DNA from 3 places in the Bradyrhizobium sp. BEA-2-5 genome. Region 3 is predicted to be linked to each of the others. Evidence: predicted binding sites of a transcription regulator. Region 3 holds the regulator's gene; each other region holds the start of a gene.
What was found. Region 3 encodes PhoB, which activates phosphate uptake and scavenging genes when phosphate is short. Its sites were predicted from a motif close to TGTCATNNANCTGTCAT; they were not measured.
Positions count from the first base shown of each region.

Region 1: the regulator PhoB is predicted to act here: its motif matches at 5,478-5,494, upstream of RX327_RS26600 (YbhN family protein).
Region 2: the regulator PhoB is predicted to act here: its motif matches at 3,733-3,749, upstream of RX327_RS17885 (DUF47 domain-containing protein).

Region 1 is NZ_CP136629.1:5,610,547-5,621,255, reverse strand. It holds gene RX327_RS26620 (thioesterase family protein) at 1-216, opposite strand, end outside; gene RX327_RS26615 (NAD(P)/FAD-dependent oxidoreductase) at 381-1,409, shown strand; gene RX327_RS26610 (DUF2147 domain-containing protein) at 1,540-2,106, shown strand; gene RX327_RS26605 (hypothetical protein) at 2,176-4,143, opposite strand; gene RX327_RS26600 (YbhN family protein) at 4,247-5,323, opposite strand; gene RX327_RS26595 (MFS transporter) at 5,942-7,330, shown strand; gene RX327_RS26590 (EAL domain-containing protein) at 7,477-9,879, shown strand; gene RX327_RS26585 (hypothetical protein) at 9,957-10,391, opposite strand; gene RX327_RS26580 (hypothetical protein) at 10,475-10,709, shown strand, end outside.
Region 2 is NZ_CP136629.1:3,857,683-3,868,391, reverse strand. It holds gene RX327_RS17900 (peptide chain release factor 3) at 1-1,415, opposite strand, end outside; gene sugE (quaternary ammonium compound efflux SMR transporter SugE) at 1,569-1,883, shown strand; gene RX327_RS17890 (inorganic phosphate transporter) at 1,944-2,948, opposite strand; gene RX327_RS17885 (DUF47 domain-containing protein) at 3,049-3,693, opposite strand; gene RX327_RS17880 (branched-chain amino acid ABC transporter permease) at 3,840-4,808, opposite strand; gene RX327_RS17875 (branched-chain amino acid ABC transporter permease) at 4,810-5,673, opposite strand; gene RX327_RS17870 (ABC transporter substrate-binding protein) at 5,738-6,967, opposite strand; gene RX327_RS17865 (ABC transporter ATP-binding protein) at 7,008-7,751, opposite strand; gene RX327_RS17860 (ABC transporter ATP-binding protein) at 7,744-8,499, opposite strand; gene RX327_RS17855 (hypothetical protein) at 8,838-8,999, shown strand; gene RX327_RS17850 (hypothetical protein) at 9,003-9,620, shown strand; gene RX327_RS17845 (ArsC family reductase) at 9,666-10,034, opposite strand; gene RX327_RS17840 (cytochrome P460 family protein) at 10,134-10,643, opposite strand; gene RX327_RS17835 (alpha/beta hydrolase) at 10,664-10,709, opposite strand, start outside.
Region 3 is NZ_CP136629.1:983,397-994,105, forward strand. It holds gene pstA (phosphate ABC transporter permease PstA) at 1-728, shown strand, start outside; gene pstB (phosphate ABC transporter ATP-binding protein PstB) at 725-1,543, shown strand; gene phoU (phosphate signaling complex protein PhoU) at 1,650-2,366, shown strand; gene phoB (phosphate regulon transcriptional regulator PhoB) at 2,496-3,206, shown strand; gene RX327_RS04485 (IS110 family transposase) at 3,250-4,191, opposite strand; gene RX327_RS04490 (GcrA family cell cycle regulator) at 4,539-5,051, opposite strand; gene RX327_RS04495 (aspartate aminotransferase family protein) at 5,538-6,746, shown strand; gene argF (ornithine carbamoyltransferase) at 6,746-7,669, shown strand; gene RX327_RS04505 (Hsp33 family molecular chaperone) at 7,866-8,870, shown strand; gene apaG (Co2+/Mg2+ efflux protein ApaG) at 8,980-9,378, opposite strand; gene RX327_RS04515 (OpgC domain-containing protein) at 9,680-10,709, shown strand, end outside.

The DNA.
Region 1 (10,709 bases), 3.8 Mb from region 3:
GTCGAGCCGCACCATGATCCAGGCGAGGCCTGCCGGCATCAGCCCCATGCTGAGGTCCTTCACCAGCGTGACGCGGCCGGTTTCAAAATAGCTCGCATAGACGGCGTTGTTGACGTGCCCGTTGGGGTCGAGATCGGCAAAGCGCACATTGTCGGACAGGCGATAGGGAAAGTCTTCCAGGCGCGGCGCATCGTCAGCACGAACAGGGGCATTCACGAGGGGGATCTCCGTCGGTTTCCCCGCCCATACAGCCGAGTTGCGCAGGCTCGGCAAGGGGTTGCCGCGCCAGCCGCTGTCCCTATTATGCATGTCCCGATCCGGCCATACTTGGCTGGGCAGGCGAGAGCCGTCCAGTCGATTTCAACTGAAAAGAAACGGACATGAGCGACGTGATCAAAACCGATGTGCTGATTATTGGCGCCGGCCCTTGCGGTCTGTTCGCCGCCTTCGAGCTCGGCCTTCTCGACATGAAGACGCATTTTGTCGACATCCTCGACAAGGTCGGCGGCCAGTGTGCCGAGCTCTATCCGGAAAAGCCGATCTACGACATTCCCGGCATTCCGCATGTCTCCGGGCAGGGACTCACCGACGCGCTGATGGAGCAGATCAAGCCGTTTCACCCCACCTTCCATCTCGGCGAGATGATCGAGACCGTGGAGAAGATCGGCGATCCCCTGTTCCGGGTGAAGACCGATGCCGGCAAGGTGTTCGAATGCAAGGTGGTGGTGATCGCGGCCGGCGGCGGCTCGTTCCAGCCCAAGCGTCCGCCGGTGCCGGGCATCGAGGCCTATGAAGGCACTTCAGTCCATTACGCCGTGCGCAAGATGGAGACGTTCCGCGACAAGAACGTGCTGATCGTCGGCGGCGGCGATTCAGCGCTCGACTGGACGCTCAACCTGCATCCCTTGGCCAAGCGCATCACGCTGTTGCACCGACGCGACGAATTTCGCGCCGCGCCCCATAGCGTCGAGCAGATGCGCGCGCTGGTTGCCGGCGGCAAGATGGATCTGCGGCTCGGCCAGGTCACGGGGCTCGAAGGCGCCAACGGCCAGCTCTCGGGTGCCGCGCTCAAGGGCAACGACAATGCGGTCTCGACGATCGCCTGCGATACCATGCTGCCGTTCTTCGGGCTGACGATGAAGCTCGGCCCGGTCGCGAACTGGGGCATTGCGCTGGAGAACAATCTGGTGCCGGTCGAGACCTCCGCGTTCGAGACCAACGTATCAGGCATCTTCGCCATCGGCGACATCAACACCTATCCGGGCAAGCTCAAGTTGATCCTGTGCGGTTTCCACGAGGGCGCGCTGATGTCGCAAAAAGCCCATCGTTACGTCTATCCGGAGAAGCGGCTCGTGTTCCAGTACACGACTTCGTCCTCCAGCCTGCAAAAGAAGCTCGGTGTGAACTGATTCCACTCGAGCAGCGACCAATGCCGGAGGCATGGGCCATTTCCTGCGCGGCGCGGGTACTGGAACACTCCGTCAAATGGCCGTAGTCTTCTGCTTGTACTCGAGTTGGTCGATTGATCAGGTGATGATGATGCGGAACACGCTATCCAGACTTCGGCTGATCCTCGCGATCGCCACGGCCTTTGCGCTAGCTGCTCCGCTTGCGGCCTCGGCGGCCGACCCGTCGGCTGCCGGCCTGTGGCAAAAGGTCGAAGACGGCAAGCCCGAGGGCTGGTTCCTGGTGATCGAGCGCAATGGTCTGTTCGAAGGCATGATCGCAAAGATGTTCTCGTCGCCCGGAGATCCGCCCAATCCGGTCTGCTCGAAATGCACCGACGATCGCAAGGACATGCCGTGGCTCGGCATTCCCCTCATCCGCGACATGAAGCGCAACGGGCTCGCCTATGAAGGCGGCAACGTGCTCGATCCGCGCAACGGCAAGGTCTACAAGGCCAAGATGACGTTGAGCGCCGATGGTCAGACGCTGACGATGCGCGGCTTTCTCGGCATCTCGCTGTTCGGCAAGGATGAGGTCTGGACCCGGCTGCCTGACACCGCGGTGGCCCAGCTCGATCCCGCGATCGTCGCCAAATATCTGCCGGCGCAAGCCGCGGTGGCGAAGCCGGCGGCGCCAGTGCCCGCGACGAAGCGGCACTAACACTTCTCTCCGGCTAACGCTCCGATCTGCGCACGCTCATGCTCCGCTCTTGCGTGGCAGCGTAAGCGTTCAGCGCTGTCCCGTCGGTGCAATCGGCATCGGCAGTGGCGCGACCGGCTCGGTAATCACCTCGGGCACAGCGGTGTTCAGCTGCAGCACGGTGGCGGCCGCGGGGACCGCGGCATCCGCCATCGCGGCGTGGCCTTCGGCGCTCGGATGCACGGCGCCGCCGTAGACGGCGGAGAGCACGCCCCAGGTCGCGTCGTGAATGTCGGTCGGCTGGCTCGCGGCCGGCAAGCCCTGCGGATAGGTCATCGCTGCGAAATAGCTGTCATTGGCGTCGCGGATCCAGCGCGCGCGGGGCAGGTAGGCGCGATATTCGCCGGCGCTGCGGCCGCATTTGAGCGGCTGGTTGGCGGCGGCGACGATGTCCGACACGAAGCTGTCGCCATTGGCTGCAAAGCAGTCGCGGTCGAATTCCGGATCGGTCGAGGCGCGTGCGCAGAAGCCATGGCTCGCAAACGCGTCCTGATGCGCGTCGACGAAGGTCATGCGGTCGGCCTGCGGATTGCGGCAGATGATGCCGGACTGGCACTGCGCGATCGCCTTGAGCTGCGGCAGGAACTCGTTCTGCACGAAGCTCGAGACCGACGCGAGGCGGCTGGGATCGGCGTTGAAGGACGGATGGATGTCGAAGCCGGCGCGGCCGCCGCGGCAGGGAACGCCGCCGTCGGCGAGCGCAGGATTGGCGTAGGAGACATAGACGACGCGCGAGAGGTCGCCGCCGACGAGCGGCTTCAGCGCCTCGCGCAGCTTGGCAAAATCGGCCGGCAGGTCGCGCGCCAGCGCCGAACGGGCATCGTCGACGCTGGCCATTGAGCCGCCGCGGCGGAATAGCGTCCGCTCGGTCGAGGTGTCGACGATGACGTCGGCGACGAGGCCGGAGAAGTAGACGTCGTTGGCGCCGACCGAAAGCAGCACGAGATCGAGCGTCCGATCGGGCTGGCGGCGCTTGGCGGCGGCGAGTGCCGTGCGCAGCTCCGCGATCTGGCCGTTGACGGTGCCCGAGCAGGTGTTGGCTGTCTTCGTCGGCAGGCATTCCCGCGCCTGCTGCGAGCCGAGCAGGCCGTCGGCGATGGTGGCGCCGGTGCACGCCAGCGGCAGATAGGTCACCGCGATGTGCGGATATTGCACGGCGAGCGCGAGCGCGGTGCGGGTCTGATAGCTGTACAGCGACCGGTGACAGGCCGAGTTGAGCCAGAGCGCGCTCTGGCGCTGCCAGTTGGTCAGGGTGTCCGGCGCTTCGCAGGCGCGGCCGCCTTTGTAGCCGGCGCGGCTCGGCCGGTAATATTGCGCCCCGCCGAGATAGGAGCGGAAGCAAAATCCTTCGTCCGAGAGTGCCAGCGGCCGGTCCGGATTGCCCTCGCCGGAGGCGATGCTGTCCCCGAGGCCGGCGATCAGCAAGTCGCGCACCTCGATCTGAGTCGTCACGCGCTGGTTGGCCTCCGAGCCGCTTGCGACATCGACGGTCGCGACCGTCTGCCTGCCGTAGCGGACGCGCAGATTGATCGGCTCGGCGCAGTCGAAGGTCGATTGTTGCGGCCCGTCGCCGTCGTCGAACGACCAGGCGCAGGTGGCGCCGACCGGAACCGGCCCGGTGAGCCGTACGACGATCGGATGATCGATCGGCGTCAGATAGCTTTCCTTGACGTTGTCGCGGGTACAGGGCTGGTTGACCCGGCCCTGGAGGTCGATGCAGAGCCGGTTGACCATGTTGCGGGCCCAGCCGCGGCCCTCGCTCTGCAGCTCCAGCGATTGTTCCGAGGCCAGCACGCTGCGGCCAAGCCCGCTTTCGACATGCAGGCGGAAGTCGCGTTCCTCGCGGAACAGGCGAAAGCGGTTGCGGACCTCCCAGGAGATCTGCAGCTGGTTGTCCTGCGCGTCCGCGGCCGATGCGAATACCGCGGCCAGCGCGCTGCCGAGCAGCACGCTGCAGACCGTCACCCGAAACGAAAATCGAACCAAAAAGCCAATCATGGCGCGGTTTGACGCGAGCGGTACGGCGAAAATAAGAGAAGCGGCCGCGAGGATCGAAAATCCGGGATCGAGGGGCCCGCACAGGGGCCGATAACGTTGTCCGTTACCGTTTCAGCTGCCTGACCCGCTGCTGCCGGCTTTCGATCGGTTGCCGCACGGTCGCCGAAGCCGTGCAGGCTTGGCTTAGTCGTTTCCGCTCTTGCCAAGGCTGCACCACGTTGAGCCAGAGCTCGCGCGTGCCCATGATGGAGATGGCGAGGCCGAACGGGATCACGAAATAGAGGATGCGGAACACCAGCAGCGTCGCCAGAAGCTCCTCGCGGCCGAATTGAGGCAGCGCCACCAGCATGGCGGCATCGAACACGCCGATCGAGCCGGGCGCATGGCTGGCAAAGCCGATCAGGGTCGCCAGGATGAACACGACGGCGAGCGACATGAAGTCGATCGGCGGATTGGCCGGCATCAGCAGGTACATGGCCATGGCGCAGAAGCCGAGATCGACCACACCGATCAGGATCTGCACCAGCGTCAGCGGGGCCGAGGGCAGCACCACTTTCCAACCCTTCTGGCCGAGCTCGCGCCGCTTCTCGCCCATGCACAGCCAGATGAGATAGGCCCCGATCGAGGCAAGGCCGCCGAGCGCGATCAGCCGGTTGATCGCCGGCGGCAGCAGGTCCATCGCCGACGCTGCCGCCGGGTGCCAGGCCATGCCGAAGCCGAGCACGAACAAATTGCCGAGCCAGAAGGTCAGGCCCGACAGGAAGCAGATTTTCGCGACGTCGATCGCGTTCAGCCCGTAATCCGAATAGATCCGGAAACGGATCGCGCCACCGGTGAATACCGTCGCGCCGATGTTGTGGCCGATCGAATAGGACGTGAAGCTGGAGAGCGCCGCGATGCGATAGGGCACGTTCTTCTTGCCGATCGTTCGCAATGCAAAAAAGTCGTAGAAGGTCAGCGTGCAGAACGCCCCGACCACACAGAGCGCCGCCAGCGCGATCCGGTGCGGCGCGATGTTGGTGAGCGCGGTGAGAATGATGCCGGTATCGACGCCCTTCAGGGTGTGAACAAGCGACGTGATCGCGAACGCGATGATCAACACACTCGCGGCGATCCCGAGCCGTTTCCAGCCGATCTTTTCCTTGAAACCACGCCCAAGCGTGGTCAGCAGCCGAAGCATTCATCCTCCCGGCGGGGCGGCAAATTTCAGTGGGACCCGGTCACGGACGGCGACGGGTGACGGGCAAACGCACCGTACGCGATGACCCATAAGGCAAAACCGATGCGTTGTGCAGCCCTTGACAAGCCAAGCTTCGGCCCTCGTCCAGCGTCATTGTCATATTGCCTACATATGTTCTCGCTCTGCGGAATGTGAGTCGCACGACCGCGACGGGGCCGCTACGTGTTCCGCCGTTCCAAGCGGTTTCGTCGGCTTTTTTGCCGATTTTGCGGCGGTCCCGGCCTCGATGCGGGTTAGTTGGCGCGGGGCGAATAGACGATATGCATCAGCATGGGGACGCCTGAGCCCGCTGTGACGTTTACCAAAGTGTGAAGTCGACGCGCGGATGCACATGATCCGCCCTGCGCTCGGGCCGGGTCAGGCGCGCGAAGGCGGTCCGTAGGTCTATTGAGGCAAAACGCCGCGCAAGCGCGCCGCCGTCGGACAGATCGGCCAGGCACGCGATTTCACACTTCGATCCGTGCCGAAGTGTTACGGCGAAACGAAGGCCTATGTCTCGCATTGGTTGCCGAGAGCAAGGACGAGACCATGCAACAGACATCCCTGAACGTCCGGCACATGCCGGACCGCCGCGCAACGTCGCATCAGCAAACGAGCGGGCTCGCGGCGACGTTGACGCTCGCCGCGATGAGTCTCGGCTATGGCGTCGTGCAGCTCGACGTCACCATCGTCAACACGGCGCTCAATGCGATCGGCGCCTCGCTCGGCGGCGGCGTTGCCGAACTGCAATGGGTGGTCAGCGCCTACACGATTGCCTTTGCGGCCTTCATCCTGACCGCGGGCGCGCTCGGCGACCGGATCGGCGCCAAGCGCATCTTCATGGCCGGGTTTGCGATCTTCACCGCGGCATCGGTTGGCTGCGCAGTCGCGCCTGATGCGGCGACGCTGATAGCCGCCCGCTGCGTGCAGGGGCTGGCCGCGGCCATCCTGGTGCCGAACTCGCTGGCGCTGCTCCGCCATGCCTATGAAGACGAGAAGGCGCGGGGACGCGCGGTCGGGGTCTGGGCCGCGGGCGCGAGCCTTGCGCTCACCGCCGGTCCGTTCGTCGGCGGCGGACTGATCGCGCTGGTCGGCTGGCGCGCGATCTTTATGGTCAACCTGCCGATCGGCCTGGCCGGCCTGTGGCTCGCCTGGCGCTTTGCCAGCGAAACCACGCGTCATCAGCAACACCGGCTCGATCTGCCGGGGCAGCTCGCTGCGATCGCCGCGCTCGGCACGCTGGCCGGCGGGCTGATCGAAGGCGGCGCGCTCGGCTGGAGCAGCCCGTTTGTGGTCGCAGGCTTCGTTCTCGCCGCCGTCTTCTCCGTGCTGTTCGTCTGGCGTGAGGCGCGCGCGCCGCAGCCGATGCTGCCGCTCTCGCTGTTCCGCCACCGGATGTTTGCCCTGACCTCGCTGGTCGGCCTCCTGGTCAATGTCGCGTTCTACGGCCTGATCTTCGTGCTCAGCCTCTACTTCCAGCAGGTCAACGGGCTGTCGGCGTTCGCCACCGGCCTGGCGTTCGTGCCGATGCTCGGCGCCGTGCTGCCCGCCAACCTGATCGCGCCGCGTGTCGCGGAGCGGATCGGCGCGCCGGAGACAATCGCGCTCGGCGCCGCGCTCTCGGCCGCCGGATGTCTGGCGCTGCTGTTCATCGGCCCCGGCACGAGCTATCTCGCGATCTGCCTGCAATTGCTGGCCATGAGCGGCGGCCTCGGCCTGCTGGTGCCGCCCCTGACATCGGCGTTGCTCGGCAGTGCCGAGCCGCAGCATGCCGGCATCGCGGCCGGAGTGTTGAACGCGACCCGGCAGACCGGCAGCGTGCTTGGTGTCGCGCTGTTCGGCTCGATGGTCAGCCGGTCCGCGGCCTTCATCGCCGGCCTGCATGCGGCCCTCGTCATCTCCGCCGGCGCGTTGCTTGCGGCCGCTGCGCTGATCTGGATCGGCGCTTGGTCACGGACTCGGCGTTGAGACGAACCGCAGCGAGGGATCTCCGCTCGCCCTGACCCGATCGCTTGCATTCAAGGCTTCTTCACCATGGGTGGAACCTTGCTGCAATGCGGTTACCGTTCGTACACGAATGCGTCTGTTCTTATGGGTCCATAAAGGGGGCCTATATGTATCGCGTTCTGACCTGTCTCACTTTGGAACATGACTGGCGTTTGGTTGTCCTTGGCGGGGTGATCTGCCTGCTCGCCAGCGCCGTCGCGATCAGCCTGTTTCACCGCGCCCGCGCCGCACAGGGGCGTGCCCGCGAGATCTGGATCGGCCTCGATGCGGCGGTCGGCGGTTGCGGTATCTGGGCCACCCATTTCGTCGCCATGCTGGCGTACGATCCCGGCATCGAGGCCGGATACAACATTCCCATCACGCTGCTGTCGCTGGTGCTCGCGGTTGCGATCCTGGCCGTCGGATTGGCCGTCGCCACGCTCGATGGACGCTGGCGGACGGTTGCGGCCGGTGGCGCGATCGTCGGCGCCGGCGTCGCGGCGATGCATTACACCGGCATGCTCGGGCTGGAGCTGCCCGCGCGCATCGTCTGGTCGCCCGGCATCGTCGCCTCATCGATCGCGTTCGGAAGTCTGTTCGGCGCGCTCGCGCTCGTCGTTGCCACCCGTGGCGAACGTTTCGGCACCACGGCCGCCGCGACCGGCCTTCTGACCGTCGCGATCGTCTCGCATCATTTCACCGCAATGGGCGCGGTGACGCTCGTTCCGGATCCGACGATCGTTTCCGGCGGACTCACGGTCTCGCCGCGCGTGCTCTCATTCATGACCGCCGTTGCGGCCTTCGCGATCCTCGGCCTCTCGCTGATCGCCTCGATCCTCGACCGTCGCGCCAAGACCGAGCTTCACAAGCAGAAGGTGGTGCTCGATACCGCGCTCGAGAACATGTCGCAGGGGCTTTGCATGTTCGATGCCGACGGCCGCATCATGCTGTTCAACGAGCGCTACAGCGAGATGATGGGGCGCAGTCGCGTGCCGCTGCAGGGACGTCTGCTGATCGACGTCCTGCAGGACCTCCATTCCATCGGCGAGTGGGACGGCGATCCCGAGGAGTTCTGCAATGCTCTCGTCGCCGAGGCAAAGGCCGGCCACAGCGCGACACGGATCGTCAGCCGCAACGCGCGCGCGATCCGTGTCGTCGACCAGCCGATGAAGGGCGGCGGCTGGGTTGCGACCTTCGAAGACATCACCGAATGGCAGCAGGCCCAGGAACAGATTTCACACATGGCGCGGCATGACGCGCTGACCAATTTGCCGAACCGGACGCTGTTCCGCGAGCAGCTCGAGAAGGCCTCGAGACTGGCCAAGCGCTCCGACCAGCTGGCCGTGCTCTGTCTCGATCTCGATCATTTCAAGGAAATCAACGACACGCTCGGACATCCGATCGGCGACGCGCTGCTCCGCGAAGTCGCGCGCCGGCTCGGCGAATGCGTGACCGAGCACGACACCGTGGCGCGGCTTGGCGGCGACGAATTCGCCATCGTGCAGTTCTGCAGCAACTGCGATCCGTCGGTGGTGTCGTCGCTGGCAAGTCTCGTGGTCGAGCGGATCGCCGCGCCCTACGAGATCGGCGGCCATCAGCTCGTGATCGGCGTCAGCATCGGCATCTCGCTCGCGCCTGAGGATGGCAAGGATCCCGACGAATTGCTGCAGAAGGCCGATCTTGCGCTATACCGCGCCAAGGCCGACGGCCGCGGCACCTATCGCTTCTTCGAGACCGGGATGGATGCGCGTGCGCAGGCACGCCGCCTGCTGGAGCGCGACTTGCGGCTCGCGCTCGAGCATGACGAGTTCGAGGTCTACTACCAGCCGATCCGTGATGTCGCGGGCGATCAGATCGTCGCCTTCGAGGCGCTGGCGCGCTGGAACCATTCGCTGCGTGGCCTGATCGCGCCGAACAATTTCATTCCTGTCGCCGAGGAGACCGGGCTGATCGTTCCGCTTGGCGACATCGTGTTGCGCAAGGCCTGCGTGGATGCCGCGGGCTGGCCCGTGGCCGTCGCGGTTGCCGTCAATCTCTCGCCGGTGCAGTTCAAGAACCCCAACCTGGTGTCGTCGGTGAAGGCGGCGCTGGAAGCATCCGGCCTGTCGGCGGACCGGCTTGAGCTCGAGATCACCGAATCGGTGCTGCTGCAGAACAGCGAGGCGACGCTCGCGGTGCTGCATGAGCTGCGCGGCTTCGGCGTACGCATCGCGCTCGACGATTTCGGCGTCGGCTATTCCTCGCTGAGCTATCTGCGCAGCTTCCCGTTCGACAAGATCAAGATCGACCGGTCCTTCGTCACCGACCTTGCGACGCGCGAGGACTCGATGGCGATCGTGCGCGCGGTCACCGGCCTCGGCAAGAGCCTCGGCATCGTCACGACAGCCGAAGGGGTCGAGACCGATACCCAGTTCGACCTGCTGCGTCGGGAGGGCTGCACGCAGGCGCAGGGCTATCTGTTCAGTCCGCCGCGGCCGGCGGCCGACGTCGCCAAGATGTTGCGCAGGGTGCCGGAACGGTCGGTCGCCTGAGGGAAGGCCGGCGAGCTGGATTCTGGTTTGGACGCGTTTTCTTCACGCGAACCGCGTCCACTTCGCTCGAAAACGTTCTAGCTCTTGCGCAGGGCAAAATAGGCACCGCAGAACGCCATCACTGCGCCGAGGCACAGGGCGGCAAGGCCCGCGAGCACGGCGGAAATGGTCGAGACCGTGCTCGGCGCCGACGCGGCCTGGCCGGCGCCGGCCAGCATCAGCACGCCGACGACGATCAGGAAGTTACGCATCCGGTGCGGGATCTGGCCGGCCACAGCGCTGTGCATCAGATTGGCGGTGAAGTAGCCGCCCGAAAATCCGACGGTCGCGATCAGCCACCAGGCGATCGCCGCGCCTGCCGGCATGAACTCGTGGCTATCGGAGCGCCACAGGCCGCCGAGGTCGAGCCCGTAACGCGCGCCGAGCATGTGCACGGCAAGCGCCAGCAGCACGCCGGATATCATCGCGCCGCCGAGGATGAGGTAACGCGGAAAATAGGTCGTCTCGGGCATGGCTCGCTTGTAGGATAGGCGCGACAGGCTGCGCAAGCTTGCGCGTACGTTTGAACAGGTGGAACGGCGAATTGCCAACAACGTTGCAGGACCGGTCGGAGGCAGGCGAGGGCACGGCGGTGCGCTACGCCTACAAGGCCTCCTTGATCGGCTCGGCGCACCAGTTCGAGCTGACCGAGGACGGGCTGTCGTGGCGGATCGCCGGCCGGTCCGGCGTGTGGGATTATGCCGACATCTCCGCGGTGAAGCTGTCCTATCGCCCGGTCTCGATGCAGCAGCAGCGATTTCGCGCCGACATCGACAACGCCAAGGGCGGGC
Region 2 (10,709 bases), 2.9 Mb from region 3:
CTGACCTCGAACTCGACCGGCAGCGAATATTCCGCCTCGAGCCGCGCCTTCAGCACGTCGAGCTGAAGCGCACCGACCACACCGACCAGCGCCGGCGCGCCGTCGCGCGGGCGGAACACCTGCACCACGCCCTCCTCCGACATCTGCTGCAGCGCTTCCTTCAGCTTCTTCGCCTTCATCGCGTCGGTGAGACGGACGCGGCGGACGATTTCCGGAGCGAAGCTCGGTACGCCGACGAAGTTGAAATCCTCCCCTTCCGTCAGGGTATCGCCGATGCGCAGCGTGCCGTGGTTGGGAATGCCGACGACGTCGCCGGCGAAGGCCTCATCCGCGACCGAGCGGTCCTGGGCGAAGAAGAATTGCGGGCTCGACAGCGGCATGCTCTTGCCGGTGCGCACCAGCTTCGCCTTCATGCCGCGGCTGAGCTTGCCGGAGCACAGCCGTGCGAAGGCGATGCGGTCGCGGTGGTTCGGATCCATGTTGGCCTGGATCTTGAACACGAAGGCGCTCATGCGCGGATCGGTGGCCTCGACCTTGCGCTGGTCGCTGTCCTGCGCGCGCGGCTCGGGTGCGAACTTGCCGAGGCCTTCCAGGAGGTCGCCGACGCCGAAATTGCGCAGCGCGCTGCCGAAATAAACCGGCGTCAGATGACCTTCGCGGAACGCCCCGAGCTCGAACGGCTTGCAGGCTTCCGAGGCCAGCGCGAGCTCGTCCTTCACGGCAGCGACGTCGAGATTGGCGTTGAGCTTGGCGAGTTCCTCGATCTCGATCTGCTGCGCCGCACCGGTCTTGGCGCCACCGCCTTCGAGCAGGCGCACGCCGCCATTGACGACGTCATAGGTGCCGAGGAAGTCGCGGCCGCGACCGACCGGCCAGGTCATCGGCGTGGTATCGAGCGCCAGCGTCTTCTCGATCTCGTCGAGCAGCTCGAAAACGTCGCGGCTCTCGCGGTCCATCTTGTTGATGAAGGTAATGATCGGAATGTCGCGCAGGCGACACACCTCGAACAGCTTCCGGGTGCGCGCCTCGATGCCCTTGGCGGCGTCGATCACCATCACGGCGGAATCGACCGCGGTGAGCGTGCGATAGGTGTCTTCCGAAAAGTCCTCGTGGCCCGGCGTGTCCAGGAGGTTGAACACGAGGCCTTCGAACTCGAAGGTCATCACCGAGGTCACGACCGAGATGCCGCGTTCGCGCTCGATCTTCATCCAGTCCGAGCGCGTGTTGCGTCGCTCGCCCTTGGCCTTGACCTGACCGGCCAGGTTGATGGCGCCGCCGAACAGCAGCAGCTTCTCGGTCAGCGTGGTCTTGCCGGCGTCAGGGTGGGAGATGATCGCAAAGGTCCGCCGCCGCGCCACTTCAGCGGCAAGCGGGGAACGGGCCGGCGATTCGGCTGAAACTGAAATGTCGGACATGGCGGGGCATTTGGCAGGGAAAACGGGCGCAATCAAGGGCGTTTTGTCGCAATGCGGAACGGCCGCACCATCCCCATATAGCCACCGGAAGGACGACCTTCTCCTCACCATACCGTCAGCGGGGACGACCCTGCCTTATCTGGAGGGTTCGTGATGGCTTGGACCATTCTGTTCACCGCTGGCCTGCTCGAGATCGGCTGGGCGATCGGGCTAAAATATACCGAAGGTTTCTCGCGGCTGGTGCCGTCGGTGCTGACGCTGGCGGCGATGGCCGGCAGCGTGATCCTGCTTGGCCTCGCGCTGAAGACGCTGCCGATCGGAACCGCCTATGCGGTCTGGACCGGCATCGGTGCGGTCGGGACCGCGACGCTCGGCATCATCCTGTTCGGCGAGCCCGCCACGGCATTCCGCCTCGCCAGCATCGGCCTGATCGTCGCCGGGATCGCCGGATTGAAGTTGGTCGGCTGATTACTCCTTTTTGGGACGCGTTTTCTTAACGCGAACCGGCTTCCACTTCGCTCGAAAGCGCTACTTCAAAATCTGCACCGCCCAATAGCTCGCGGCTGCGACCGCGGCCGAGGCCGGGATCGTGATCACCCAGGCATAGACGATCGAGCTTGCGACGTTCCAGCGCACCGCCGAGACGCGGCGGGCGGCGCCGACGCCGACGATGGCACCGGTGATGGTATGGGTGGTCGAGACGGGAACTCCGAGATAGGTCGCCATGAACAGGGTCGCGGCGCCCCCCGTTTCGGCGCAAAAGCCCTGCATCGGCGTCAATTTCGTGATGCGCAGGCCCATGGTGCGAACGATGCGCCAGCCGCCCATCAGCGTGCCAAGCGCCATCGCCGCCTGGCAGGACAGAACCACCCAGAACGGCACCGAGAACTCGCTGCCGAGATGGCCCTGCGAATACAGCAGCACCGCGATGATGCCCATGGTCTTCTGCGCGTCGTTGCCGCCATGGCCGAGCGAATAGAGCGAGGCGGAGGCGAATTGCAGGATGCGAAAGGCGCGATCGACCGCGAACGGCGTCGAGCGCACCGAGGCCCAGGACACGATCGCCACCAGCATCGTTGCGAGCAGGAAACCGACCAGCGGTGACAGCACGATTGCCAGCACCGTCTTGGACAGGCCGCCCCATACCGCGGCCGATATCCCCGCCTTGGCCATGCCGCCGCCGACGAGGCCGCCGATCAACGCGTGCGACGACGAGGACGGGATGCCGAGCGCCCAGGTCACGAGGTTCCAGACGATCGCGCCGACGAGCGCTGCGAAGATCACGGTCGCATCCACCACCGACGGCTCGATGATGCCGGTGCCGACGGTCTGGGCGACGTGCAGTCCGAACACCATGAAGGCGATGAAATTGAAGAAGGCGGCCCAGAACACCGCGAATTGCGGCCGCAGCACGCGGGTCGAGACGATGGTCGCGATCGAATTGGCAGCGTCGTGCAGGCCGTTCAGGAAGTCGAACAGCAGCGCGACGGCGATCAAGATGGTCAGAATTGGAAGACCCAGCGTGGCGTCCACGTGATGCCCCGCTCTATGGTGCTTTGTTGAGCATGATCGCCGCGCAAACACTTCGCGTTTGTCGCAGGGAAAACCGCATCACACTTTTCCGGATCATGAGCTAAACCTGCTCGATGACGATGCTGTTGATCTCGTTGGCGACGTCGTCGAATCGGTCGGCGACCTTTTCGAGATGGTCGTAGATCTCGGCGCCGACGATGAAGTCCATCGCATTGCCCTCGCGATGCTTGAGGAACAGCTCCTTCAGGCCGATGTCGTGGAGATCGTCGACCCGGCCCTCCAGCTTGCCGAGCTCTTCGGTGATGGCGGTCAGCATGGCGACGTTCGGGCCGATCGACTGCATCAGCGGCAGCGCACGCCCGACCAGATTGGCGCATTCGATCAGGAGCCCGCCGATCTCGCGCATCGGAGGCTCGAAGGTGCGGACCTCGAACAGCATGACCGCCTTGGCCGTCTGCTGCATCTGGTCGATGGCATCGTCCAGCGACGTGATGAGGTTCTTGATGTCGCCACGGTCGAACGGGGTGATGAAGGTGCGGCGCACCGCCGTCAGCACCTCACGGGTGATGTTGTCGGCGTCGTTCTCGAACTGGTTGACGCGCTGGCAATAGACCGGCGTCTCCTCGCCCCCCTTCAGCATGTCCTGCAACGCCAATGCGCATTGCACGGAGGTCCGGGCGTGTCGGGCGAACAGGTCGAAAAACCGCTCTTCCTTGGGCAGGAAGGCGCGAAACCAGCGCAGCATGTCTCAGTTCCATCATTCCGGGACAGCCCTTTTAGCGACTGTCACAGAACTGTCATAGAGCATCTGGCGGGGAAAACACCTGACACGACCGCCCGAGCGGGCGGTCGTCCACCGCTAAAGTCGGCCGAAAATCGCCGAGACCTGCCCTACAGCGACCGCCGCAGGAGGTGGGCGAGCTCACCGACCAGGCCGCGCCGGAACAGCAGCACGCAGATCACGAAGATCGAGCCCTGGATCACCGTCACCCATTGGCCGAAACCCGCCAGATATTGCTGCATGGCGATGATGACGAAAGCGCCGACCACGGGGCCGAAGATGGTGCCGAGGCCACCGACCAGCGTCATCAGCACGACCTCGCCCGACATCGACCAGTGCACGTCGGTGAGCGAGGCGTTCTGCGCCACGAACACCTTCAGCGAACCGGCAAAGCCCGCCAGCGTGCCCGACAGGACGAAGGCCAGGAACTTGTACTGGTCGGTGCGGTAGCCGAGCGAGATCGCCCGCGGCTCATTCTCGCGGATCGCCTTCAGGACTTCGCCGAACGGCGAGTTGATGATGCGGAAGATCAGGAGGAAGCCGGCAAGGAAGCCGACCAGCACGACGTAATAGAGCACCGTCGGCTTGGAGAGATCGAAGATGCCGAACATGTGCCCCTGCGGGATGCCCTGGATGCCGTCCTCGCCGTGGGTGAACGGGGCCTGGAGATAGATGAAGTACAGGAGCTGCGACAGCGCCAGCGTGATCATCGAGAAATAGATGCCCTGGCGGCGAATCGAGATGTAGCCGGTGATGATCGACAGCACGAACGCCGCAGCGATGCCGACGAGGATGCCGAGCTCCGGCGGCAGCGCCCACACCTTCAGCGCATGCGCGCTGCAATAGCCCGCCGTGCCCAGGAACATCGCGTGGCCGAAGGACAGCAGGCCGCCGTAGCCGATCAGCAGATTGAAGGCGCAGGCGAGCAGCGCAAAGCACAGCGCCTGCATCACGAAGAAGGGATAGACGCCGGTGAACGGCACGGCCGCCAGCAGCAGCGCCATCACCACGAACACGATCATCTCGTCGCGCATCGCGCGAGGGGTCACCGGCAGCGTGTCGTCCGTCAGGGTTGTCATCTCAGGCCGCCCTTCCCGTCAATCCCGTTGGCTTCACCAAGAGCACCAGCACCATCAGCACGAACACGACGGTGTTGGAGGCCTCGGGGTAGAAATACTTGGTCAGGCCTTCGATCACACCGAGCGCGAAGCCGGTGATGATGGAGCCCATGATCGATCCCATGCCGCCGATCACGACCACCGCGAACACCACGATGATGAGGTCGGCGCCCATCAGCGGCCGCACCTGGTTGATCGGCGCCGAGAGCACGCCGGCGAGCGCGGCAAGGCCGACGCCGAGACCGTAGGTCAGCGTGATCATGCGCGGCACGTTGATGCCGAAGGCACGCACCAGCGTCGGATTTTCAGTGGCGGCGCGCAGGTAGGCGCCGAGCTGCGTCTTCTCGATCAGGAACCAGGTCGCAAGGCACACCACCAGCGAGAACACGACGACCCAGCCGCGATAGACGGGCAAGAACATGAAGCCGAGATTCATGCCGCCCTTGAGCTGGTCCGGGATGGCGTAAGGCAGGCCGGAGGAGCCGAAATAGTTCTGGAACACGCCCTGCACGATCAGCGCGATGCCGAAGGTCAGCAGCAGGCCGTAGAGATGATCGAGCCCGGTCAGCCATTGCAGCATGGTCCGTTCCAGGATCATGCCGAAGATGCCGACGATGATGGGCGCGAGCAGCAACGCCCACCAGTAGTTGATCCCGCCGAGGTTCAGCAGGAAATAGGCGACGAAGGCGCCCATCATGTAGAGCGCGCCATGGGCGAAATTGATGATGTTGAGCATGCCGAAGATCACGGCAAGCCCGAGACTGAGCAGCGCGTAGAACGAGCCGTTGATCAGTCCCACCAGTAGCTGAGCGTATAGAGCCTGCATCGAATGAGCTTTCGCTAGATAGATGAAGCCCGCCGGCCACGCCCATGGCCGGCGGGCATGATCGTCACTTCTTCAGAAGCGCGCACGTGCTCTCGGCCAGCGGCGTGAAAGCCTGGTCGCCCGGCACCGTGCCGACCAGCTTGTAGAAGTCCCATGGCCCCTTGGACTCCGAGGGCTTCTTGACCTCGAACAGATAGGCGTTGTGGATGGTGCGGCCGTTGGGCTGGATCTCGCCCTTGCCGAACAGGTCGTCCTCGGTCGGCATCGACTTCATCTTCTCGACGATCTTGGCACCGTCATGCGAATTGCCGCCGAGCGCTTCCAGCGCCTTGAGATAGTGACGCACGCCCGCATAGACGCCCGCCTGCACCATGGTGGGCGGGGCATTGTTCTTCATCTTCTCGGCGAAGCGCTTGGAGAACGCCCGGGTCTTGTCGTTCATGTCCCAGTAGAACGTCTCGGTGAAATTGAGTCCCTGCGCCGTCTCGAGGCCGATCGCCTTGACGTCGGTGAGGAAGAGCAAGAGCGCTGCGAGCTTCTGGCCGCCCTTGCCGATGCCGAATTCGGCCGCCTGCTTGATCGTGTTGGTGGTGTCGCCGCCGGCATTGGCAAGGCCGATGATCTTGGCCTTGGAGGCCTGCGCCTGGAGCAGGAAGGAGGAGAAGTCCGCCGTGTTGAGCGGGTGCTTGACGCCGCCGACCACCTTGCCGCCGTTGGCGGTGACGACCGCGCTGGTGTCGCGCTCGAGCGCCGCGCCGAAGGCGTAATCCGCGGTGAGGAAGAACCAGGTGTCGCCGCCGGCCTTCACGAGCGCCTGGCCGGTGGTATGGGCCAGCATGTAGGTGTCGTAGGTCCAGTGCACGGTGTTGGGCGAGCACTGCGCGTTGCTGAGGTCGGAGGTCGCCGCACCCGAATTGATGTAGACGCCGTTCTTTTCCTTGATCACGTTGTTGACGGCGAGCGCAACGCCCGAGTTCGGCACGTCGACGATGACGTCGACCTTGTCGACGTCGAACCACTGCCGCGCGATCGCAGTGCCGATATCGGGCTTGTTCTGGTGATCGCCGGAGATGACGTCGATGGTCCAGCCCTTGGCCTTGAGGCCGGAGTCCTCGACGGCCATCTGCGCGGCGAGCGTCGAGCCGGGGCCGCCGAGGTCGGCATAGAGCCCGGACTGATCGGACAGCGCGCCGATCTTGACCGTCTTGTCGAGCTTTTCCTGGGCGGAGGCGACGCTTGCGGCAGACAGCACCATCGCGGTGCCGAGCAAGAGCGCCGAAATCTTGTTCTTCATATCGTATTCCCTCGTCCTAAATTTTCTGGTTCTGGCGATATCAGACGCCGAGATAGGTATGGAGCTTGTCCATGTTGGCCGACAGCTCCGAATTCGCGAAGCCGTCGATCACCTTGCCGTGCTCGACCACGTAGTAGCGGTCGGCGACGGTGGATGCGAAACGGAAGTTCTGCTCGACCAGGAGGATCGTGAAGCCCTCCTTCTTGAGCCGCGCAATGGTGTGACCGATCTGCTGGATGATGACGGGCGCAAGGCCCTCGGTCGGCTCGTCCAGCATCAGGAAGCTCGCGCCGGTGCGCAGGATGCGCGCAATCGCCAGCATCTGCTGCTCGCCGCCCGAGAGCTTGGTGCCCTGGCTGCCCAGGCGCTCCTTCAGGTTCGGAAACAGATCGAAGATCTGGTCGAGCGGCAGCCCGCCCTCGCGGACGACCGGCGGCAGCATCAAATTCTCCCGCACGTCGAGGCTGGCGAATATGCCCCGCTCTTCCGGGCAGAACGCGATGCCCATCCGCGCGATCCTGTCGGAGGTCGCGCGGATGATTTCCTGATTGTCGAAGCGGATCGAGCCGGCGCGCTTGCCGATCACGCCCATCACCGACTTCAGCGTGGTGGTCTTGCCGGCACCGTTGCGGCCGAGCAGCGTCACCACCTCGCCGGCCTTCACGTTGAAATTGATCCCGTGAAGGATGTGGGATTCGCCGTACCAGGCCTGCAGATCCTTGACCGTCAGCACGTCGGCGCCGGCCGCAGCCACGGGCTTCTCCGCCAGTTTTGCCTCAGGCATGACCGGCTCCCAGATAGGCTTCCTTGACGCGCTCGTCCTTGGTGAGCTCGGAGTAATGGCCCTGCGCGAGCACCTGCCCGCGCGTCAGCACGGTGATGATGTCGGAGAGGTTGGCCACGACGCTCAAATTATGCTCGACCATGAGGATGGTGTATTTCGCCGAAATGCGCTTGATCAGCGCCGCGATCTTGTCGATGTCCTCGTGGCCCATGCCGGCCATCGGCTCGTCGAGCAGCATCATCTCTGGGTCGAGCGCGAGCGTCGTTGCTATCTCAAGTGCGCGCTTGCGCCCATAGGGCATCTCGACCGCGGGCGTGTTGGCAAACTCGCTGAGGCCGACATCGTTGAGCAGCTCGCGCGCGCGATCGTTGAAGCGGTTGAGCACGGACTTGGAGCGCCAGAAATCGAACGAAGAGCCGTGCTGGCGCTGAAGCGCGACACGGACGTTTTCCTGCGCGGTAAGATGCGGAAATACCGCCGAAATCTGGAACGAGCGCACGAGGCCCATGCGGGCCACGTCGGCCGGCGCCATCGCCGTGATGTCCTGCCCCTTGTAGCGAATCTGGCCTGCCGACGGCTTCAGGAATTTGGTCAGCAGATTGAAACAGGTCGTCTTGCCGGCGCCGTTCGGCCCGATCAACGCATGGATACTGCCCCGACGCACTTTCAACGCGACGTCGCGAACGGCGAAGAAACCCGCGAATTCCTTGGTCAATCCGCTGGTTTCGAGGATGAACTCATCTGCCAAATAGATTCCCCCATACGCCATCGCTGCGAAGCCCCTCGCCCGCGTGGCCAGCTTTTTTCGTGTCCGACAGGCGTCCGATCCGTCTTGGAAACCGTCCGGGGCCCGTCGCCTCCGGGCCGGAATATGCCGTCATCTGCGGCGGTTACGCAAGGTGGAAAGCTGTGCACTGCGGCATCAGCGTGACCGGTTCCGGTTGATCCTTAGTCGAATGGCATTTCGGCGCGCTTTGCGCCTCGGGAAAGCGGTTGTTAACGGTGTTTTGCTCCGGACTCCCGCTTTCATAGAATATTTGCGCCTCTCGCCGAAGCTCCGGCCATTGCATATGAATGGCTAGAGCCTTGCATTTCGAGCGCGCCAGTTCTTCGGTCGTCAAATCGATCCCGCAACGTGATTTCCTCGGCACGTGGCTGCGACTTTATGCCCGCAGCCAAACCATCCCGCAGATCGATGAACTTGTCCTTGGCCGCATCCCGTTCGGGGATGTGCCTGAATTCGGCTAGCCGATGCAATTCAGAAGTGCCGATCCATCGGTGGTCAAATCGATCACGCAGCGGGTGCTGCTGAACGCCTGGCTGCGCGCGCTGCGTATGCCGGACGCGCTTCCCCTGCTGTGCGACTTCCATATCGAGGACACCGCCGACGAGCGCGCCGACATGATGAGCTTCGACGTGGTCGGCAGTGGCGAGGCCGCGCGTTTCCTGATCACGCAGGAAGGCGCGCGGCTGACGACGGCCTATGGCAACGAGCACGTCGAGTCGCGGCTGCGCACCAACCGCTACCTCGATGACGCGATCGGACCCGAGCGCTACGCGGGGGTCATCCTGTCATATCGTGCCTGCCTCGTGCGCAAGCGCCCGACCTACACCGTTGCGACGGTCGCCGACGCCGACGGCAAGGAGGTTTCCTATGAACGGCTGCTCTTGCCGTTCGGACGCGGCGATGCCGTCGAGCACATCATCGGCTCCTACAAGGCGATCAGCACCGAAGGCCGCTTTCGGCTGCACAATCTGATGGGTGTGGCTGCGAAGTCGGCCCCGGTGGTCACGGAGCGGGCGGTGATCGACCGCAGGTTCGTCCCGACGGATCGTCCCGTGAGCCATGATTCAGTCGAGTTGATCTAGACGCGTCGCTTCACGCGAAGCGGTCACCCCATCGCTGGAAGCGCCTTAGCCCTTCTTGCGCGCCTTCGCCGGCACTTCCTTGGCGTAGATGTCCGGCTTGAAGCCGACGACGCGCTTCGGTCCGAGATCGAGCACCGGGCGCTTGATCATCGAGGGCTGCTCGGCCATCAGCGCCAGCGCCTTGCGCTCGCTCAAGCCTTCCTTGTCGGAGTCTGGGAGCTTCTTGAAGGTCGTCCCGGCGCGATTGAGCAGCGTCTCCCAGCCGACCTTGTCTCTCCACTGCTTGAGCTTGTCCTTCTCCACGCCCGCCGCCTTGTAGTCGTGAAACTCGTAGGGCACGCCATGAGCATCGAGCCAGGCGCGGGCCTTCTTCATGGTGTCGCAGTTCTTGATGCCGTAGATGATGATGGACAAAGCCGTTCCCCGCATGCGATTGCCGCGGGGAAACTAGCCTCGCGGCAATCCCGGCGCCAGATCAGAGCCATCAGGTCTCCACACCGATATTGCCGGCGTTCAATGCGCGTAATGGGTAAAGACGAAATCGTGATCGCTGGCGTGGGCCTCGTGGCAGGCAAAACACGTCTCGTGCTGGGCGGCGTCGACCGGCTTGCCGTCGATGAAGCGGCCAAAGCCCCAGCCGCCGGTGGAGGCATATTTGACGGAGTCCTTGACCATGACCTGGACCGTGGTCGCGGGCCCCGTGATGAAGGCGCCGTCGAGGCCTGCAACCGGCTTGCGCTTCCAGGCGAGCTTGACCAGCACGGTGCCGTCGGGGAAACGCGCGGCGCCGTCCTGATAGGCCTTCACGGCGGTCGCGTTGCCGAGCACGCTGCGAAGTTCGTCCAGCCCGGTCTCCTCGCCGACCGCGATCAGCTTCCAGTCGCGATAGCCGTCAGGGATTTTCACGCCGAAGATCGGCGATGCCAGTGCCGCGTCATCGGCGCGCCCAACGGCGAACGGCAGTGCCGCGCTGATGCAGGCTGCCGCGATCGCGGCAGCTGCCCATTTCACAACCTGTCTCATGATCGGTGATCCGCTCCGTCTCAGACCTTGCTGACGTCGATGATGGCCTGCACGAAGGCCTGCGGC
Region 3 (10,709 bases):
ACGGCCTTGCCGGCCTCAGCGTGCAGCTGTTCACCCAGAACACGCCGCCGCCCGGATCGACCGAGGGCGGCCTGCGCAACGCCATCGTCGGCTCGGTGATCATGACCGTGATCGGCGTCGGCATTGGCGCGCCGCTCGGCATGTTCGCCGGCACCTATCTCGCCGAGTACGGCCGCAACGACAAGCTGACCTCAGTGATCCGCTTCATCAACGACATCCTCTTGTCGGCGCCCTCGATCATCATCGGCCTGTTCATCTACGGTGCGGTCGTGGTTCCGATGCGAGGCTTCTCGGCCATCGCCGGCGCGCTGGCGCTCGCCGTGATCGTGATCCCGGTGGTGGTGCGCACCACGGAGGACATGCTGCTGCTGGTGCCGAACCCGCTGCGTGAGGCGGCCTCCGCGCTCGGTCTGCCGCGTTCGCTGGTGATCAAGCGCATCGCCTACCGTGCGGCGCGCTCGGGCCTCATCACCGGCGTGCTGCTGGCCACGGCTCGCGTCGCGGGCGAGACCGCGCCGCTGCTGTTTACGGCGCTGTCGAACCAATTCTTCAGCCTCGGCCTGGACAAGACGATGGCCAACCTGCCGGTGACCATCAACAACTTCGTGCAGAGCCCCTACGCCTACTGGAAGCAACTCGCCTGGAGCGGCGCGCTGCTGATCACATTCACCGTGCTCGCGTTGAATATCGGCGCGCGTATCCTTGGTGCCGAAAGGGCCGCAAAATGACCGAGCTTTCTGTCTCCACGACTGCCGCGGGCCACGTTCCCCAGGTTCCGCTGCCGGAAGCGCCGCCGAAGGTCACCGCGCGCAACCTCAATTTCTACTACGGTGAGCACCATGCGCTGAAGAACATCAATCTGGCGCTGGGCACCAATCGCGTCACGGCCTTCATCGGCCCGTCCGGCTGCGGCAAGTCGACCCTGCTGCGCATCTTCAACCGGATGTACGACCTCTACCCGGGCCAGCGCGCCACCGGCCAGCTGTTGCTCGACCACACCAACATGCTCGACCCCAAGCTCGACCTCAATCTGCTGCGCGCACGGGTCGGCATGGTGTTCCAGAAGCCGACCCCGTTCCCGATGACGATCTACGAGAACATCGCCTTCGGCATCCGCCTCTACGAGAAGATCTCGAAGTCCGAGATGGACGGTCGCGTGGAGAAGGCGCTGCGCGGCGGCGCGCTGTGGAACGAGGTCAAGGACAAGCTCAACGCCTCCGGCCTGTCGCTCTCCGGCGGCCAGCAGCAGCGCCTCTGCATTGCCCGCACCGTCGCGGTGCGGCCCGAGGTGATCCTGTTCGACGAGCCGTGCTCGGCGCTCGACCCGATCTCGACCGCCAAGGTCGAGGAGCTGATCCAGGAATTGTCCGAGAACTACACGATCGCGATCGTCACCCATAACATGCAGCAGGCGGCGCGCGTCTCCGACAAGACCGCCTTCATGTATCTCGGCGAGTTGATCGAGTTCGACGACACCAGCAAGATCTTCACGTCGCCGAGCGACCGGCGCACGCAGGATTACATCACCGGCCGGTTCGGCTGACCGGCGCATGATCCGGAAAAGTGGCAACCGGTTTTCCGATCAGGTCATGCTAAAATTCAGGACACGAAACCATGATCCCCGGGACCATGGTTGAGGGAGACAAGCCATGGGTTCTGAACATACCGCAAAGGCTTTCGATACCGACCTCCAGGAACTCACGCGCCTGGTCGCCGAGATGGGCGGCATCGCCGAGCGCATGATCGTCGATTCCGTCGACGCGCTGATCCGCCGCGACGTCACGCTCGGTCAGCGCGTCGTCGCCGCCGACATCGAGATCGACAATCTGCAGCGCAACATCGAGGAGCGCGCCGTGCTCACCATCGCCCGCCGCCAGCCGATGGCCGTCGATCTGCGCGAGATCGTCGGGGCCATGCGCGTTGCGACCGACCTCGAGCGGATCGGCGATCTCGCCAAGAACATGGGCAAGCGTGTCGCCGCGCTGGAGACCGACTTCCACCCGCTCAAGCTGTTCCGCGGCCTGGAGCACATGACCGACCTCGTGCAGCAGCAGGTCAAGTCGGTGCTGGACGCCTATGCCGCGCACGATCTGCCGGCGGCGATGGCGGTGTGGAAGGGCGACGAGGAAGTCGACGCCATCTGCACCTCGCTGTTCCGCGAACTCCTCACCTACATGATGGAGGATCCGCGCAACATCTCGTTCTGCATCCATCTGATGTTCTGTGCCAAGAACATCGAGCGGATCGGCGACCACGCCACCAACATCGCCGAGACCGTGTTCTACATGATCGAGGGCCAGGCGATCACCGACAAGCGGCCGAAGGGCGACATGACGACCTTCGCCACGACGGTGCCGGGCAGCTGAGGCTTGATCGGCAAGCGCGGAACCGGATTGTCCTTCGACAACTCGTTTCCGCGGGGACTATGCTCAAGGAAGTAAGCGTTTCGGTTTGCGTCTGGGCAACGGATCACCACAGAGAAAGAACTTAAACCGATGAGCGCACGCATTCTGGTAGTCGAAGACGAGGAAGCGCTGACGACGCTGTTGCGCTACAATCTCGATGCGGAAGGCTATGACGTCGAGACGGTGATGCGCGGCGATGATGCCGACACCCGCCTCAAGGAGCACATTCCCGATCTGATCGTGCTCGACTGGATGCTGCCGGGCCTGTCGGGCATCGAGCTGTGCCGGCGGCTGCGCACCCGTCCCGAAACCAAGCAGCTGCCGATCATTATGCTGACCGCGCGCGGCGAGGAAAGCGAGCGGGTGCGGGGACTTGCGACCGGTGCCGACGACTACATCGTCAAGCCGTTCTCGGTGCCGGAGCTGCTGGCCCGCGTGAAGGGCCTGCTCAGGCGCGCCAGCCCCGAGCGGCTCGCCACCGTGCTCGCCTATGGCGATATCGAGCTCGACCGCGACAAGCGCCGCGTGGCGCGTTCGGGCCGGCCGATCGATCTCGGCCCGACCGAATACCGTCTGCTGGAGTTCTTCCTGGAGCATCCCGGCCGCGTGTTCTCGCGCGAGCAGCTGCTCGACAGCGTCTGGGGCCGTGACATCTACATCGACGAGCGCACTGTCGACGTCCACATCGGCCGCCTGCGCAAGCTGCTCAATCTCGGCCGCGAGCAGGATCCGATCCGCACCGTCCGTGGCGCCGGTTATGCGCTGGACGATCGGTTTGCGAAGGCGGAGCCGCAGCCGTAACGGCCACAACTAGTGCGCAATTGCGCACGGGAGCCGGCAACTGTTATGTCGGCTTGGTCTGCAGGTAGGGCTTTCTGTCGCGCATCATGGCGTTGAGGACCGTTAGGAGCTTCCTGGCGACGGCAATGAGAGCGAGCTTGGCTGGTTTGCCGACCTGTCGCAGCCGCGCGTAGAAGGCCTTGAATGGATCGGCCCGACGAACCGCGTTCAGAGCCGCCATATAGAGGGCGTCACGAACGCGCTTTCGGCCGCCGGCGATCTTGCGTTTTCCACGGAAGGCGCCGCTGTCGACGTTGAAGGGGGCAAGGCCCGCGAGCGCGGCGATCTGCTTCGCTCCAACATGTCCAAGTTCCGGCATCTTCGCGATCAGCTGCATGCAAGCCACGGGACCCACGCCCGGCAGTGAGCGCATCAACCGCGCATCGTCCGCGATCTCCGGCTCGGCCTTGGTCAATGCGTTGATATCGGCCTCGATCTCGGCGATCTCGCCGTCGAGAACCTCAATGAGCCGACTGATCCGTTCGGCCATGGCGCGGTCGTCGGCCTCGCTGCGCCGGTTCTTCTCCTGCGCGCGCATGAGAACCAGTTGGTCCCGCCGTTTTGCAAGCCCTGCCAAAGCGTTGCGGGCGGGATTGGCGGCCCGCTCGGTTGCCGGCTGCATGACCCGGCCAAAGGCCGCCAGCATCCGTGCATCGATCGGATCGGTTTTGGCAAGTTGGCCGCTGGCCCGCGCAAAATCGCGAGCTCGAGCCGGATTGATCCGAGCGAAGCGGACACCGGCCTGGCTTAGGGCCTCGCGAAGCGCGAGGTCATAGGCGCCCGTGGCCTCGAAGACGACCAGCGCATCGCATCGCCAACGCGCCACCTGCTGTGTGATGGCCTGTGCCGCGTTGGCGATGCGCCTGGACACGCCGTCAGCTTCATCAAAGATATCGAGATGCTTCTTGGAGACGTCGATTCCGACATAACGAGGGGGTATGATCACGGTGCCTGTCCCTGTGATGCGAGGTCTGTTGGCGCAGCCTCGTGCAACTGTTCAGGTTGGTAATGGAACGGGCGGGAGGCCGAGCCGGCTCACGGCGTCAAGCGCCAAGGACCCAACGGCTTCCCGCCCAACCCATCCTGACAGACTTCCAAGACACAGGGACCCATAACCACGAATGGGCGTTGTTAGAGAGCCGTCTGGCCGCTTGCCGATTGCGCCGGCCGCGGCGTATGGGTCCCGGCATGCGCCGGGACGACGCTGGGCATATAGCCGAGCTACGTCACACAAAAAAATCCCCGCTTTCGCGGGGATTTGTTTTTGAGTTCTTCCGACGTTTTCCCGAGTGCTCACTTGATCTGCGGTTTCGCCGACGGCCGGCGGCGATCGGCGGCGGGCTGGTAGGCCACGCGCGAATGCTGGGCGCAGTAGGGCAGGCCGGAGAGCGCCTTGCCGCCGCAGAAGAAGAAATCCGGGCTCGATGGATCGCCGACCGGCCAGTGGCAGGTCGCCTCGTTCAGCTCCAGCAGTGACAGCCGCTGGCTCATCGGCACCACGTTGTCGTAGGTGACGGGTTCGGCCTCGACCTCGACCTCGAAGGCCTGCGCCAGCGCGGTGTTGCCGCGGGCAACGGGGCGGGTCACCCGCATCATGTGCTGCGCGGGGCGCGCCTTGCGCGGCCGGGGCGCTGCCGACGAAGGGCTCTTGGCGCGGCCGGACAAGCCGAGCCGGTGCACTTTGCCGATCACGGCATTGCGGGTCACATTGCCGAGCTCCGCCGCGATCTGGCTGGCCGAAAGTCCGGCCTCCCAGAGCTTTTTCAGCTGCTCGACGCGATCATCGGACCAGGTCAAAACCGTCATTGCATTCTTCCCTTCGCGTAGCGCCGGCCAATCGTTGGAGCGGCGCTGCGAGCCAATCTGGACAAATATCCCTGCGGCCAGAATCCCTTAGCCCTCGCCGGGCACGGTGTTGCGCCCGAACGTTTACGCGAGACACGAAGGCTACTTAGAGGGTCCAGTACCGCTGCACGAGATGTCGTATCTGACAGTCCAAACGCTACAATATGGCGTGACTCCCGCGCAAGAGTCCGCCGACTCGCGTCCACATGTTCCCACACAGTTAAGCAGTTCGATGAGGGTTTTCCACCGCACCGGAATGCTCCGGATTGCGCTCGTTTCGCATTGCAGGAAGGCCACTTCGTGGCGATTGACACTTACTGACCGCAGCATAGAATGCCCGCCACGTGCCGCCCGCAAAGGCGGCCGTTTTGTTTTCCGAAGCTGGCCGTTGCTGCGCTGGCGTCAAGGCGCGCGGCAATTGTCGGCTTCAAACCGTCAGTGATCGCCATGACCAACGCTGCCACGTCGCATCTGCTCCCCGTCTTCGCCAGGGTCGATCTCGGCTTCGAGCGCGGTGAGGGCGCCTGGCTGATCGCGACCAATGGCGATCGCTATCTCGATTTCACTTCCGGCGTGGCGGTGAATGCGCTCGGCCATGCGCATCCCACGCTGGTCAAGGCGTTGCAGGAGCAGGCGACGAAGCTCTGGCACATGTCGAACCTGTTCCAGAGCCCGGACGGCGAGAAGCTCGCGGCGCGTCTGTGCAATGAAAGTTTTGCCGACTTCGTATTCTTCTGCAATTCCGGTGCCGAGGCGCTGGAAGGCGTGATCAAGCTGGTGCGCCACCATCACTTCTCCAAGGGGCATCCTGAGCGCTATCGCTTGATCACATTCGAGGGCGCCTTCCATGGCCGCACGCTGGCGACGCTGGCCGCCACCGGTTCTGCAAAATATCTCGAGGGCTTCGGTCCGCCGATGGACGGCTTCGACCAGGTGCCACATGGCGACCTGGAAGCCGTGAAGAAGGCGATCGGCCCGAACACCGCCGGTATCCTGATCGAACCGATCCAGGGCGAGGGAGGCGTGCGTTCGGCACCGCCGGCGTTCCTCAAGGCGTTGCGCCAGCTTTGCGACGAGAAGGGCCTGCTGCTCGCCTTCGACGAGGTGCAGACCGGCATGGGCCGCACCGGCGAACTCTTTGCCTACAAGCGCACCGGCGTCGTGCCCGACGTGATGTCGCTTGCGAAGGCGCTCGGCGGCGGTTTCCCGATCGGCGCGGTGCTCGCCACCGCTGACGCTGCGCGCGGCATGGGGCCGGGCTCGCACGGTTCGACCTTCGGCGGCAATCCGCTCGCGATCTCGGCTGCGAACGCCGTGCTCGACGTCATGCTCAAGCCCGGCTTCTTCGATCACGTGCAGAAAATGTCGCTGTTGCTGAAGCAGAAGCTCGCCTCCGTGATCGATCGCCATCACGATGTCGTCAGCGAGGTGCGCGGCGAGGGGCTCCTGATCGGCATCAAGGCCGTGGTGCCCTCGGGCGATCTCGTCGCGGCGCTGCGCGCCGAAAAATTGCTCACCGTCGGAGCCGGCGACAATGTCGTGCGCTTCCTGCCGCCCTTGATCGTGACCGAGGCCGAGATCGATACGTCGATCACCGCGCTCGAGCGCGCCTGCGCGACATTGTCGGCGGCGCAGCCGAAGAAGGCGGCTGGATGATGAGCAAGCCGGTCCGTCACTTCCTCGACATCAACGAGCTGCCGCTCGGCGAGCTGCGCAACATGCTGTCCGCCGGAGCCGCCATGAAGGCGAAGCAGAAGGCGCACCAGCCGGTCAGGCCGCTCGAAGGCAAGACGCTGGCGATGATCTTCGAGCGGCCCTCGACGCGGACGCGGGTGTCGTTCGATGTCGCCATGCGCCAGCTCGGCGGCGAGCCCATCATGCTCACCGGCGCCGAGATGCAGCTCGGTCGCGGCGAGACCATCGCCGACACCGCGCGGGTGCTGTCGCGCTATGTCGATGCCATCATGATCCGCATCCTCAATCACGAGGCGCTGCTGGAACTTGCGGCCTATGCGACCGTGCCCGTGATCAACGGCCTGACGCGGCGGTCGCATCCCTGCCAGGTGATGGCCGACCTCATGACCTATGAGGAGCATCGCGGCCCGATCGAGGGCAAGACGGTGGCCTGGACCGGCGACGACAACAACGTGCTGGCGTCCTGGGCGCATGCCGCCGAGCGCTTCAAATTCCAGCTCAACGTCGCAACACCCCCGGAGCTCGCGCCGAAGAAGGCAATGCGCGACTGGATCAAGACGTCAGGGGCGCCGATCGTGCTCGGCACCGATCCGGAAGCCGCCGTGCGCGGCGCCGATTGCGTCGTCACCGACACCTGGGTGTCGATGGGCGACAAGGAGGGCGAGCACCGCCACAACGTGCTCAAGCCCTATCAGGTCAATGCCAAGCTGATGTCGCTGGCCAAGCCCGATGCGCTGTTCATGCACTGCCTGCCGGCCCATCGCGGCGAGGAGGTCACGGATGACGTGATCGACGGTCCGCAATCGGTCGTTTTCGACGAGGCCGAGAACCGCCTGCATGCGCAGAAGGGCATTCTGGCCTGGTGCTTCGACGCGGTCGCGTAGCGCCCATTCAATGCTGTCGTCCCGGCGAAGGGCGGGACCCACAACCACCGATGTAAATTTTGCGAAAGCTGGAGCCCCAGCTGAATGCAGCAACTCACATTGGTGGTTATGGGTCCCTGCTTTCGCAGTGACGACGGATAGATCCGTTCTGCTGAACCCCTTTCGTTTTGCGGTCCGAGACCCCAGATAGAGCGCCATGGTTTCACAATCCCCCGACATCAAAATCACGCCCGAGGCGCCGGTTCGCGCGCCCTCAGCGGTTCCTGTCGACGATGCCGTGCTGGCCTTCGAGGTCGGCGCGCTGGATCTGCGTGGCCGGCTAACCCGGCTCGGACCCGCGCTCGACGAGATCCTGCACAAGCACGATTATCCGCCCGCGGTCGGCAAGCTGCTCGGCGAGGCGATCGTGCTCACCACGCTGCTCGGGTCGTCGGTCAAGTTCGAGGGCCGCTTCATCCTGCAGACCCGGACCGACGGTCCGGTCTCGCTTCTGATCGTCGATTTCCAGGCGCCCGACCGGCTGCGCGCCTATGCGCGCTACGACGCATCGCGCCTCAAGAATGGCCAGAGCTCGGGCGAGCTGCTCGGCAAGGGCCACCTTGCGATGACCATCGATCAGGGCTCCAACACCAGCCGCTACCAGGGACTGGTCGCGCTCGACGGCGGCGGCCTGGAAGAGGCGGCCCATGAATATTTCCTGCGCTCGGAGCAGATCCCGACGCGCGTGCGCCTTGCGGTCGGCGAGGAGTGGCGCTCGAGCGACGGCGGCAAGCATCGCTGGCGGGCCGGGGGCATGCTGATGCAGTTTCTGCCGAAGGCGCCGGAGCGCGCCCGGCAGGCCGATCTGCATCCCGGCGATGCGCCTGAAGGCACGACCACGCATAGCGTGCCGGACGATGACGCCTGGGTCGAGGGCCAGTCGTTGATCTCGACGGTCGAAGACGTCGAGCTGATCGATCCCGAACTCTCGGGGGAGCGGCTGCTCTACCGTCTCTTCCACGAGCGCGGCGTGCGCGTGTTCAATCCGCAAACGGTCCTCAAGGCGCAGTGCTCCTGCTCGCGCAATGCGGTCGCCTCGATGCTCAAGAGCTTTTCGCCGGACGATCGTGCCGCAATGGTCAAGGACGACAAGGTCGTCGTCACCTGCGAGTTCTGCTCGTCGGTGTACCAGTTCACGCCGCAGGAAGCCGGCGTCGAGTAGGCGCGTTCGTCATCGTAGCCCGGATGAAGCGCAGCGAAATCCGGGGTCGGTCCAACCGCGGATGCACCTGCCCCGGATTGCACTTAGCTCCATCCGGGCTACGCAGGCGTCAGTTCAGCACCCTTTTCCCGCCCGGGCTCGGACTGTCGAGCGAGAACGTCGGCACGTCGATCTCGAAGCGCTCGCCGGTTTCGCTGACCATCTGGTAGCGGCCGGTCATGAAGCCCGAGGCGGTCGAGAGCGGCACGCCGGAGGTGTATTCGAAGCGCTCGCCGGGGGCCAGGATCGGCTGCTCGCCGACCACCCCCTCGCCCTTCACCTCCTGCTGGCGGCCGGAGGCATCGGTAATGATCCAGTGCCGCGTCCGCAGTTGCACCGTTTCCGGGCCCGAATTGACGATCACGATCTTGTACGACCAGAAATATTCGCGCCGGTCGACCGACGAGCGCTCCGGCATGAAGTTCGGCTCGACGGTGACTTCGATCTGGCGGGTAACGGCGCGGTACATGCGGCTCAATCCGATGGTCCTGGCGCATGCTCCGTTTTCGACCGGATCATGCTCAAACAGGGCGCTATCATAGCCAATTGGTCAGCCGGAACCAATCGCCTGCCAGGCCGTGAAAAGGCGGACTTGGAAAGCGGGACTTGGAAAGCCGGATTTGGGGCGGTCCGTTCATCGCGGTTTCAACATAGTTCCCCTCTAAAGCGCGGCCGCATGCCGCCGCACTCCGTGCTTTGTCGGCAACTCGCGGACCGATATTATCTTTTCAGCACGGCGTGCGGGGCGTCCGCAGCCGACACGGTGTTTGATGAGCTCGATTGCCGACCCCATAGCCGGTTCGCCGGCGGCCGACGCCAAGACCGAAGTAAAGGCTGAGGCCGAGGCGAAGGTTGCTGCGCCGGCCATCACGCTGCCCGCCATCGGCGAGCGCGAGCTCCGGCTCGATCTGTTCCGCGGGCTCGCGCTGTGGCTGATCTTCATCGACCACCTGCCGCCGAGTCTGTTGACCTGGTTCACGATCCGCAATTACGGCTTCAGCGACGCCACCGAGATCTTCATCTTCATCTCCGGCTACACCGCCGCCTTCGTCTACGGCCGGGCGATGCTGGAGAGCGGCGTCGTCATCGCCACCGCGCGCATCCTGCGCCGGGTCTGGCAGATCTACGTCGCCCACGTCTTCCTGTTCACGATCTTCCTTGCTGAAATCTCCTATGTGGCGACCAGGTTCGAGAACCCGCTCTACACCGAAGAGATGGGCATCATGGACTTCCTCAAGCAGCCGGACGTCACCATCGTGCAGGCGCTGCTCCTGCGCTTTCGTCCCGTCAACATGGACGTGCTGCCGCTCTACATCGTGCTGATGCTGGCGCTGCCCCTGATCCTGTGGTCGATGAAATGGCGGCCCGACGTCACCCTCGGCCTTTCGGTCCTGCTCTACGCGGTCACCTGGGAGTACGATCTCTATCTGTCGGCCTATCCGAACGGCTTCTGGGCCTTCAATCCCTTTGCCTGGCAATTGCTGTTCGTGTTCGGAGCCTGGTGCGCGCTCGGAGGTGCGCGCCGCATGTCGCGTATTCTGTCGTCACGCGTCACGATGTGGCTCGCGATCGCCTATCTCGTCGCGTCGTTCTACGTGACGCTGACCTGGTATGTGCCGCAGCTCTCCCAGTTCATGCCGAAGCTGGTCGAGCAATGGATGTATCCGATCAACAAGACCGATCTTGACGTGCTGCGCTTCACGCATTTCCTGGCGCTGGCCGCGCTCACGGTGCGCTTCCTGCCGCGGGACTGGCCGGGCCTGAAGTCGCCCTGGCTGCGGCCGCTAATCCTGTGCGGCC